DNA from 3 places in the Amycolatopsis jiangsuensis genome. Region 3 is predicted to be linked to each of the others. Evidence: riboswitches for the same ligand, from Rfam matches in the RefSeq annotation. Region 3 holds a riboswitch; each other region holds the start of a gene.
The links. A riboswitch is a leader RNA that binds a small molecule or an ion and turns the genes downstream of it on or off. The one in region 3 is predicted to bind cobalamin.
Positions count from the first base shown of each region.

Region 1: it holds a riboswitch for cobalamin, as region 3 does, so the genes downstream of both, BJY18_RS24915 (hypothetical protein) here and BJY18_RS07920 (CbtB domain-containing protein) in region 3, are expected to answer to the same signal.
Region 2: it holds a riboswitch for cobalamin, as region 3 does, so the genes downstream of both, metE (5-methyltetrahydropteroyltriglutamate--homocysteine S-methyltransferase) here and BJY18_RS07920 (CbtB domain-containing protein) in region 3, are expected to answer to the same signal.

Region 1 is NZ_JACHMG010000001.1:5,500,700-5,503,961, reverse strand. It holds gene BJY18_RS24925 (ABC transporter ATP-binding protein) at 1-132, opposite strand, end outside; gene BJY18_RS24920 (CbiQ family ECF transporter T component) at 129-1,208, opposite strand; gene BJY18_RS24915 (hypothetical protein) at 1,195-1,851, opposite strand; cobalamin riboswitch at 1,869-2,008, opposite strand; gene BJY18_RS24910 (Gfo/Idh/MocA family protein) at 2,042-2,935, shown strand; gene BJY18_RS24905 (VanZ family protein) at 3,137-3,262, shown strand, end outside.
Region 2 is NZ_JACHMG010000001.1:2,294,671-2,297,932, forward strand. It holds gene BJY18_RS09975 (ribonucleoside-diphosphate reductase subunit alpha) at 1-374, shown strand, start outside; gene BJY18_RS09980 (ribonucleotide-diphosphate reductase subunit beta) at 391-1,464, shown strand; cobalamin riboswitch at 1,524-1,717, shown strand; gene metE (5-methyltetrahydropteroyltriglutamate--homocysteine S-methyltransferase) at 1,806-3,262, shown strand, end outside.
Region 3 is NZ_JACHMG010000001.1:1,862,946-1,866,207, forward strand. It holds gene BJY18_RS07910 ((2Fe-2S)-binding protein) at 1-424, opposite strand, end outside; gene BJY18_RS07915 (CbtA family protein) at 421-1,248, opposite strand; gene BJY18_RS07920 (CbtB domain-containing protein) at 1,257-1,466, opposite strand; adenosylcobalamin (AdoCbl) riboswitch at 1,511-1,598, opposite strand; gene BJY18_RS07925 (hypothetical protein) at 1,756-2,142, shown strand; gene BJY18_RS07930 (ATP-binding cassette domain-containing protein) at 2,200-3,081, shown strand; gene BJY18_RS07935 (ABC transporter permease) at 3,078-3,262, shown strand, end outside.

The DNA of each region.
Region 1 (3,262 bases), 3.6 Mb from region 3:
AGTCGACTTGCCGACCCCGGTGCGCCCGGCGACCAGGCACAGTTCGCCCTCTTCGATGTCCAGGTTCACGTCGGTGAGCACCGGGCGGGCGGCGCCCTCGTACCGGACGCCGACATGCGAGAACTCGATCACCGGACCACCTCCGCGACGAGCGCCGGGCGCGGGGCCAGCCAGGCGGGCAGCACGCAGACCAGGATCGCCAGCGCAGGCAGCAGCGGCAGCTCGGGCCAGGCCGGCGGGGACGCCGAAGTGGCCAGCGTGGCGGGATCGGCCACCAGCACGAGCACGCAGCCCGCCACCCCGCACAGCGCGACCAGCGTCTCCGGCAGTCGCCACGGGTCGGGCCGATACGTCGTGCGGCGCACCCGCCGGCCGCCGAGCACGAACCCGGCGCCGGCCACGACCAGGCCCCCCACCAGCATCGGCACTCCGAGCCACGACGCCGAGCCGTCCAGCACGCCGTACACGCCCACCGCGACCCCGACGAGCCCGGCGAGCACGCAGACCGCGATCACCACGCGAACCCGCCGGCCGAGGTAGCCGCGGCGGCCGTAACCGCGCGAGTCCATGGCCGCCGCCAGCTGCAGCGACCGGTCCATGGCGTCGGCGAGTACCGGCACGAAGATCCCCTTCACGAAACGCAGGCCGCGGGTCCGGCCGGCTCGAAGCCGGCGCGCTCGCCGTACCCGATGGACGCTCTCCACCAGCTGCGGTGCCACCGACAGCGCGACCGTGACCGCCGTGCCCACCTCGTACAGCGCGCCCGGCACGGCCTTCAGCAGGCGCTTCGGGTTCGCCAGCGCGTTCGCGGCACCGACGCAGAGCACGATCGTGGCCAGCCGGAGACCGTCGTAGAAGCCACCGAGAAGTTCCTCGGCGGAGGTGGGACCGAGCAGTTCGATCCCGGCAGCCGCTGCGGGCAGCGGGATCGAGGGCAGCGTGAACAGCACGTGCCCGCCGTCCTCGCCGCCGATCAGGATCCGGAACAGGATCCGGGACACGAGGATGACCCCGGCGACGATCGCGTACATCCGGAACGCCAGCGCCCAGGGCGCATCACCGCGCCGGGCCACCACCACGAACCCGGCCACCGCGATCACCAGAGCGAGCAGGAGCGGGTTCGTGGTCCGGCTCGCGACGACCGCGAGCGCGAGCGCCCACACCCACCACGCGCCGGGATGCAGCGCTCGCGCCTCAGCCCGCACCACGCCGGCGCCGGATCGCGGTGCCCACCCCGGCCGCGACGATCAGCACGACCACCACGATGCCCACGACCAGCCCCCACGGGAAACCGCTGTCCGAAGTGGACGACTGCTCCGCGGCCGGCGCGGGGGCGTTCGCCTTGCGCACCGGCGCGGTCCGCGGCGGCGGGTAGTCGGTGTAGGACTTGCCGATCGCGAAAGACCAGCCCTCGAAGCTCCCGGCGGGCGGCTTCCAGCTCTGGACGCCGACCTGGCTCGACGCCCATTTACCACCGTTCGTGGCGGTCCAGAAGCTCCAGCTGGCACTCTCCGGCGGCAGGTCGGTGCACGCCTGGTCGGCGGGCTTGCCCTCGATCCGGCAGATCAGCGCCAGGCCGTACTTACCCGCACCGGCCAGCTCAAGCCCGGCGTTCTGCAGTGCGGTGACCCCGTTCTCCTGCGGTCCGGGCGCACAGCGGATGAGCGGGTCACCGCCCAGGCCCTGGAAGTCGACGACGACGGTGACCCCGTTGCCGTCCGGGCAGTATCCCGGGGTGCCCTTGCCGGGCACGGTGGCGGCGGCGGGACTGGCCCCGCCAAAGCCGGTGGTGACGAGGAGTGCGCACCCGGCGAGGAATCGCCCCCAGTGGCGCGCGTGTGTGAACCCCATGGCTGATGAACCTCGCATCGATCGGACCACGACGGGCGATCCGGCTCACGGCCCACGGCGGGCCGCTCACGGTTGCGGGTCAGCGCCGGATTTCCACCGGCTTCCCCCGTTCGTGGCGTAGAACCCGTTGACGTTAACCCACCGCAGGCACCCGCCGGAAGCGACGACGGCCACACCTACACTTCCGGACGTGGGATTCGGACAGCTGCGCGTGGGCCTCGTCGGCACCGGACCGTGGGCGAGCACGGTGCACGCTCCCGGGCTGGCCGAGCATCCGGGCACCGTGCTCAGCGCGGTGTGGAGCCGGCGACCGGAGGCGGCACAGTCGCTCGCGCAGGTCCACGACGCCGTGCCCACCACCGATCTCGACGAGCTGTTCGAGCAGGTCGACGCACTCGCGTTCGCGGTGCCGCCCGCGGTGCAGGCGGAGATCGCGCCGCGCGCCGCGGCGGCGGGCAAGCACCTGATCCTCGAGAAGCCGATCGCCGCCGACCTGGCCGGTGCGCAGCGGCTGGCGGCCGCGGTGACCGAGGCCGGCGTCGCCTCGCTCGTGATGCTCACGCTGCGTTTCTCCCAGCAGACCCGCGAGTGGCTCGACGGCGTCACTCAGGCGGGTGGCTGGCGCGGCGGTGGCGCGCGGTGGCTGTCCGGCGCGCTGCTCGGCGGCCGGTACGCGACGTCGGCGTGGCGGCAGGACCCGGCAGGCGGCGCGCTCGCGGACATCGGACCTCACGCCTTCGACCTGCTCGACGCCGCGCTCGGGCCGATCACCGGCGTCCTCGCGGCCCACCGCGGCGAGAACGACCTGTGGCAGGTGCTGCTCGCCCACGAAGGGGGCGCGACGAGCACCGCGACGCTCACCCTGCGACTGCCGGTGCAGCCCACCGTCGCCGAGGTCGCGGTGTACGGCGAGCAGGGCTACCGGACATTGAGCCGATCGGGTACCGCTGCCGAGGCGTACACCGCACTGCTGGATGACTTCGCCGCGATGGTCGCGAGCGGGACCACCACGCACCCGTGTGACGTGCACCGCGGGGTGCACCTGGCGCGCATCATCGATCAAGCTCGTGCGCTGGCCGGCTGAAAACCTCGCGTTTTCCCTTGTGAAACAAGGATTTCCCACTCCACTATGGACTGCCCCAGCACGTAACTCCGTTTCCCGCCACCGGAAAAGTTCACCTCATAGTGCGCGTGACTGGAAGTGCCGCGCGGATCCCTTGATGCGATGGTGATCTTGGGGATGGGGAGAAGAGCGGTTCGGTGAGGGGTTCGAGAAGGGAAGCGCATGGGAGCCCTGCTGCGCGCTTTCTGGGGGATCATTCCGGCCACAGCGATCGCGCTGCCGTACGCGGCGCTCTGCTGGCCACTGCTCGTCGTCCGGAGGCGGCGAAGAAGCGGCGTGAGTGTCGCC
Region 2 (3,262 bases), 430 kb from region 3:
ACCTGTACATCGCCGCGCCGAGCGGGCGCAAGCTCGACGAGCTGTACCGCTACGCCTGGCACAAGGGCCTCAAGACCACCTACTACCTGCGCGCGCGGTCGGCCACGCACGTGGAGAAGAGCACCCTGCGCGGCACCGACGGCAAGCTCAACGCCGTCTCGGCCACGCCGGCCGCCGCCCCCGCGGCGAGCGCTTCCCCGGCCCCGGCCCCCTCGCCCAGCCCGTCCCCCTCGCCCGCGGCCGCGGTCCCGGCCACCCCACCCGCCGCGACCCCGGAGCCGAAGGAGATGCCGAAGGTGGAGGACGTCGACTTCGTCGCCACCGAGGGCGCCGCCTGCCGGATCGACGACCCCGACTGCGAAGCCTGCCAGTAAAGGAAACCCGGAGACGATGACCAACGTGGAGACCACGGACGCGACCGGTCTCGGTGAGATCGAGGTCGGCGCGGCCCGGATCGACGTCGACGACAAGCGGATGATCAACGCGCGCGCCGACGTCAACCAGCTGCTGCCGATGAAGTACCGGTGGGCGTGGGACAAGTACCTGGCCGGCTGCAACAACCACTGGATGCCGACCGAGGTGGCGATGCAGGCCGACATCGCGCTGTGGAAGTCGACCGACGGCCTCACCGAGGACGAGCGGCAGATGCTCAAGCGCAACCTCGGCTTCTTCGCGACCGCGGAATCACTGGTGGCCAACAACATCGTGCTCGCGGTCTACCGGCAGATCACCAACCCCGAATGCCGCCAGTACCTGCTGCGCCAGGCCTTCGAGGAGGCCGTGCACACGCACACCTTCCAGTACATCTGCGAAAGCCTCGGCCTGGTCGAGGGCGAGCTGTTCAACATGTACCGCGAGGTTCCCTCCATCTCGGAGAAGGACGCGTGGGCGCTGAAGTACACGCAGAACCTGGAGAACCCGGACTTCGAGACCGGCACGCCGGAGGCCGACCAGGCCTTCCTGCGGGACCTGGTCGCGTTCTACGTGATCTTCGAGGGCATGTGGTTCTACACCGGGTTCGCGCAGATCCTGTCGCTGGGCAGGCGCAACAAGATGGTCGGCATCGCCGAGCAGTACCAGTACATCCTGCGCGACGAGTCGATCCACCTGAACTTCGGCATCGACTGCATCAACCAGATCAAGATCGAGAACCCGCACCTGTGGAGCGAACAGTTCCAGGCGGAGGTGCGCGGGATGCTCGAGGACGCCTGTGAGCTGGAGGTCGCGTACGCGCGCGACACCATGCCGCGGGGCATGCTCGGGCTGTCCGCGCAGCTGTGCGAGCAGTACATGCACTTCATCACCGACCGGCGTGCCCAGCAGATCGGCCTCGCGCCGATTTTCGGGGAGACGGAGAACCCGTTCCCGTGGATGTCGGAGGCGATGGATCTGAAGAAGGAGAAGAACTTCTTCGAGACCCGGGTCATCGAGTACCAGTCGGGCGGCGCCCTCGACTGGGACTGAGCCCGCCCGCTAGGCTCGGCCACGCCACTGGTTCGCCGGGGCGTGGCCGAGTTCGCCTGTGAGCACAGCCGCGTTCCGGTGAGGCAACAGGGAACCCGGTGTGAATCCGGGACTGCCCCGCAGCGGTATGTGGGAACGGAAGCCGTCACCGCGCAAGCGGTACAGCACTGGGCGCGAGCCCGGGAAGCGACGGCCGGTAGGCATGAGCGCTACGCCCACGAGTCCGAAGACCTGCCCGTGGTACGCGCGCCGACGGCGTGCGTGAGTCCGGGCCTCGTGGGACAAGGCGCGACCGAAGCACGGTTTCCGCGTGCCCGGGCTCTTCCGGCGAGCACGTGAGGATGCATGCTGTGGACACCATCGGCACCACTGTCCTGGGCTACCCGAGGATCGGGCCGGAGCGCGAGCTGAAGCGGGCCCTTGAGGCCTACTGGGCGGGCGCCGGCACCGAAGCCGATCTGCTGGAGACCGGGCGGGTGCTGCGCGAGCGGACCTGGACCGCCCTGCGCGACGCGGGTCTCGGCTCGGTCCCGTCGAGTACCTTTTCGCACTACGACCAGATGCTGGACACCGCGACACTGTTCGGCGCGCTGCCCGCGCGGTTCACCAGGCTGGGCCTTTCGCCGCTGGACACCTACTTCGCCGCCGCGCGCGGGGTGCCGGACGCGCCCGCGCTGGAGATGACGAAGTGGTTCGACACCAACTACCACTACCTCGTCCCGGAACTGGGTCCGGACAGCCGGTTCACGCTGACCGGCACCGCACCGGTCGACGAGGTCCGCGAGGCTCGCGCACTCGGCGTCACGCCGCGCCCGGTGCTGGTCGGGCCGGTCACCTTCCTGTTGCTCGCGAAGCCGGACACCCCCGGTTTCCGGCCGCTCGACCTGCTCGACGAGCTGCTGCCCGCCTACGCCGAGCTGCTGCGCCGGTTGCGGGCCGAGGGCGTGGAGTGGGTCCAGCTGGACGAGCCGGCGTTCGCGGCCGACCGGAGCACCGCCGAGCTGAACGCGCTGACCCGCGCCTACCACGTGCTGGCGAAGGAGACGGACCGGCCGAAACTGCTGGTGGCCGGGTACTTCGGCAGGCTGGGCCGGGCGCTGGGTGTACTGGCCCGCTCCCCGATCGAGGCGCTGGCGGTGGACCTCGTCACCGATGAGTCCTTTGTGGACGAAGTCGTCGTGGAAGGTGCCCTGCGGGACAAGGAAGTTCTCGCCGGGGTGGTCGACGGGCGCAACGTGTGGCGTACCGATCCGGACCGCGCGCTCGCGCGGGCACGGCGGCTGGTGGGCACCGCGGCCCGGGTCAGCGTGAGCACGTCGTGCTCGCTGCTGCACCTGCCCTACGACGTGACCGCGGAAACCCGGCTCGATCCGCGGCTGCGGAGCTGGCTCGCGTTCGCCCGCCAGAAGGTCGACGAGGTGGTGCTGCTCGGACAGGCGCTCGCCGGCGAGGACGTGGACCTCACCCCGGCCCGCGACGCGGTGGCCGACCGCGCGGGCGCCACGGAGCTGACCGATCCGGCCGTACGCGCCCGTCTCGCCGGGCTGACCGAAGCCGACGCCGTCCGGCCGCCGTACGCCGACCGTGCCGTCGCGCAGGCGGCCGCGCTGGATCTGCCGGACCTGCCGACGACCACCATCGGCTCGTTCCCGCAGACCGGTGACGTCCGCCGGGCCCGGGCCGCGCACCGGGCGGGCCGACTCGGCGACGGCGAATACCGGGCCGCCATGCGCGCGGAGATCGAACGCGTGGTGCGGCTGCAGGAAGACCTCGGCCTGGACGTGCTGGTGCACGGCGA
Region 3 (3,262 bases):
CCCCGACGGCCCGGTCCAGCCGGGCCAGGGGGCCGTGCAGAACCCGCTCACGGAAGGCGGCGACCACTTCGGACGGAGCGAGCGGCGCGGGATTTTCCGCCAGGGACAACGGGATCGCGCCACCCACCACCGGCTGCCACCAGGCACCGGCGAAGTCCGGCACGATCGCGTGCCCGGCCGCCAGCGCCAGTGCCGGCGAGCAGAGCCGGGCGGCCAGTCCCAGATGCGCGACCGAGGCGGCGACCCGCCCTTCCACCCGGCCGCCGCCGGCCGCGAGCACGTCCCGGACCTGCTCGACCCGGTGCCGCAGCACGGGTCCGTCGTCGAGCACCTCGGCCAGTGGACGCCACGGCGCGGGCGGCCTGGCATCAGGCGGATGCGTTTCGGCGGCGAAAAAGGGGCCCAGCCCGGAAAGAGGGTTCACGCCTCGGCGACAGCCCGCACCGGAGCGTCCCGCCGCAGCACGCGTTCGGCGAGCGGACCGAACACGAGCGCGATCGTGGTCCACAGGATCACCTGGGCCAGCACGGAGTACAGCCGGAACTCCGCCAGCGTGTCCGCGGGGAATCCCGGGTACACGATCCGGCCGGCCGGATCCCGCAGCGGCAGCGGTGTTTCACTGCCGGCTGCGCCGGACAGCTCGCCGAGCGAGGGCAGCACCGCCATCAGGATCGCCGAGAGCACCACGAATGCGGCGCCGGCGACCAGCGTCGCGTTCCAGGTGCCCAGCCGCGGCGCGAGCCGCCGCCCCACGAGCAGCGCCGCCACCAGGAACAGCACCGACGCGGCGACCATCAGCAGGTACAGGCCGGTCCGGGCGCCGATCGTGCCCGGGTGGCCGACCGCAGGCGGATTGGCCGGGTACTTGAGGAACGGAACCAGGTACAGGGTCAGGAATCCGGCACCGGCGATCAGCGTGGCGAGTGCCCGCGCGCGGATCCGGCCGGTGCGGCCGAGCAGCACGGTGTAGACCACCGCGAACAATGCGCCCATGGCGACCCCGAAGAGCACCATGCCGACGCCGATCCCGAGGTTGCCCTGGACGGCCCGGCTGAAGACTTCCGGGCCTTCGGTCTCGACCGGCAGCCCGGCGGCTTTGTCGAGCGCGGCCTGGGCTTCGTCGCGGCCGGCCTCGTAGTCGATGGCGGACTGCACGAGCGGTTCGGCGAAGACCCGCGCGAAAACGAACGCGAGCAGTCCGCCGAGTGCGCCGGCGAGCAGGCCGCGCAGGATGAGGGTGCGTTCCATGTGCCGGGTCAGTGGCAGGGGAAGCCGAGGAGGTGCCGGGCGTCGTGGACGAACTCGTGCACGTGCGTGTCACTGCCGAACACCGACACCGCGCCCTGGTCGACCCCGACGAAGTAGTACAGCAGCAGCGCCGCGAGCACGGTGAGGCCCAGCCACAGCACGGCTTTCGAGACGGGCAGGACGACCGGCGTGGAACGCTCGGCCGGAATGCTGGTCATGGTGTTCTCCTTCGGGATGACGCGTCCCCTGCGGGTGGAACAAACGGCGGCTCCTCGACCTGACTCGCCCTCCGGGGAGGACTCACAGTGGCGCGACCGTGCCGGATTCTCACCGGCTTCGGGAAACCGCCGCGCGTGCTGAACCGTACGACCAGCCACCCCGGCAGTCAATCGCCCGGCGGGTGGCCGGTGTCACCGTGCTCGGCCGGCCGGTCCCCCGCGTTGACAGCCGGACCGGATCCAGTGCTAACGTACTTTTACTAGTTAAGTAGTTAAATAGGGAGGGGACATGACCGCCTCGGACAGCCGCCGGATCGTCCACCGTGTCACGGCCGGCGCGGCGGTGACCGCGACCGCGGCACTCGCACTGGCCGGCACCGCGTTCGCCGGGCAGGCCACCTCCGGTGGGGGTGCGGACGTGACGCCGTTGCGCGTGCACTCCGCCGGCTACCCGCTCGAAGTCCGGCTGAGCACTGCGGCAGGCGACGGCTACTCCAGTGCGCAGCAGCCGGACAGCGTCCGCGACTACCCGACGCCGCCGAACACGTGGAGCACCGTCACGTTCTTCAGCGACGGAGAGCCGATCATCGGCTACGCCCCGATCGACGCCGGGACGAGCCTCACCTGCACCGCCGGCGGCAGCGCGGCCGAGCCGCAAGTGACCTGCGAGTACTGAGCGTCACCGACGCTCTATCCTGACCACGGAACGGAACAAGGGGACATGACCGGGGACATGACACAGCGCGAGAGCCGGCCCGCACTGCGGGCCGACCGGCTGGGCAAGCGCTACCGGAGAGGCTGGGCGCTGCGGGACTGCACGCTGGCCGTGCCGTCCGGGCGGGTGGTGGGCCTGGTCGGCCCGAACGGGGCGGGCAAGAGCACCTTCCTCGGCCTGCTCACCGGCCTGCTGCAGCCCACCGAAGGACAGGTCGAGGTCGCTGGTGCCCGCCCGTCCGGCCGGCAACCCGATCACCGGGTTTCCTTCCTGTCCCAGGAGAAACCGCTCTACCCGCAGTTCACTGTGGAGGATCAGCTGCGGTTCGGCCGGTCGGCCAACCCGCAGTGGGACCAGGCGCACGCGGAGCACTACCTAACCCGCGGACGCGTCCCGGCCGGTGCGCGGATCGGCACGCTCTCCGGTGGCCAGCGCACCTGGGTCGCGCTCGCGGTGGCGCTCGGTACGCACCCGGAGCTGGTGCTGCTGGACGAACCGCTGGCCGACCTCGACCCGGTGGCGCGTGGTTCGGTGCTCGCCGCGCTGGCCGAGGAGCGGCAACGGCACGGCACCACCATCGTGCTGTCCTCGCACGTCCTGGCCGAACTCGAAGAGGTGTGCGACCACCTGCTGCTGTTCGCCGGCGGGCAGGTCCGGCTGGCCGGCGACGTCCGGGACCTGATCGCCGGGCACACCGTGCTGTCCGGCCCGCTCGGTGGGCCGATCCCGGTCCCCGCCCGCACCGTGGTGGACGCGACACGCGGCGACCGGGGCACGCACCTGCTCGTCACGGCCGGTGCCGGTGCCGGTGCCGATCCGGTCTGGCACGGCCGTCCGCCCACGTTGACCCAGCTCGCTCTCGGATACCTGCGCGCCGCGCACGAGGAGGTGGCCGCATGATCTGGGTGGCCTGGCGCCAGCAGCGCGCCCAAGTGATCGTCCTGCTCGCTCTGCTCGTGGCCGGCTACGTCACGGTGCTCCTGCTGCACGGGTCGATGCGGGCCGACGTGGCCGCGCTCGGCAGTTGTGCCACCGAAAGCTCGGTGAGCGGCTCGTGCGGATCTCTCGGCTCCGATTTCAA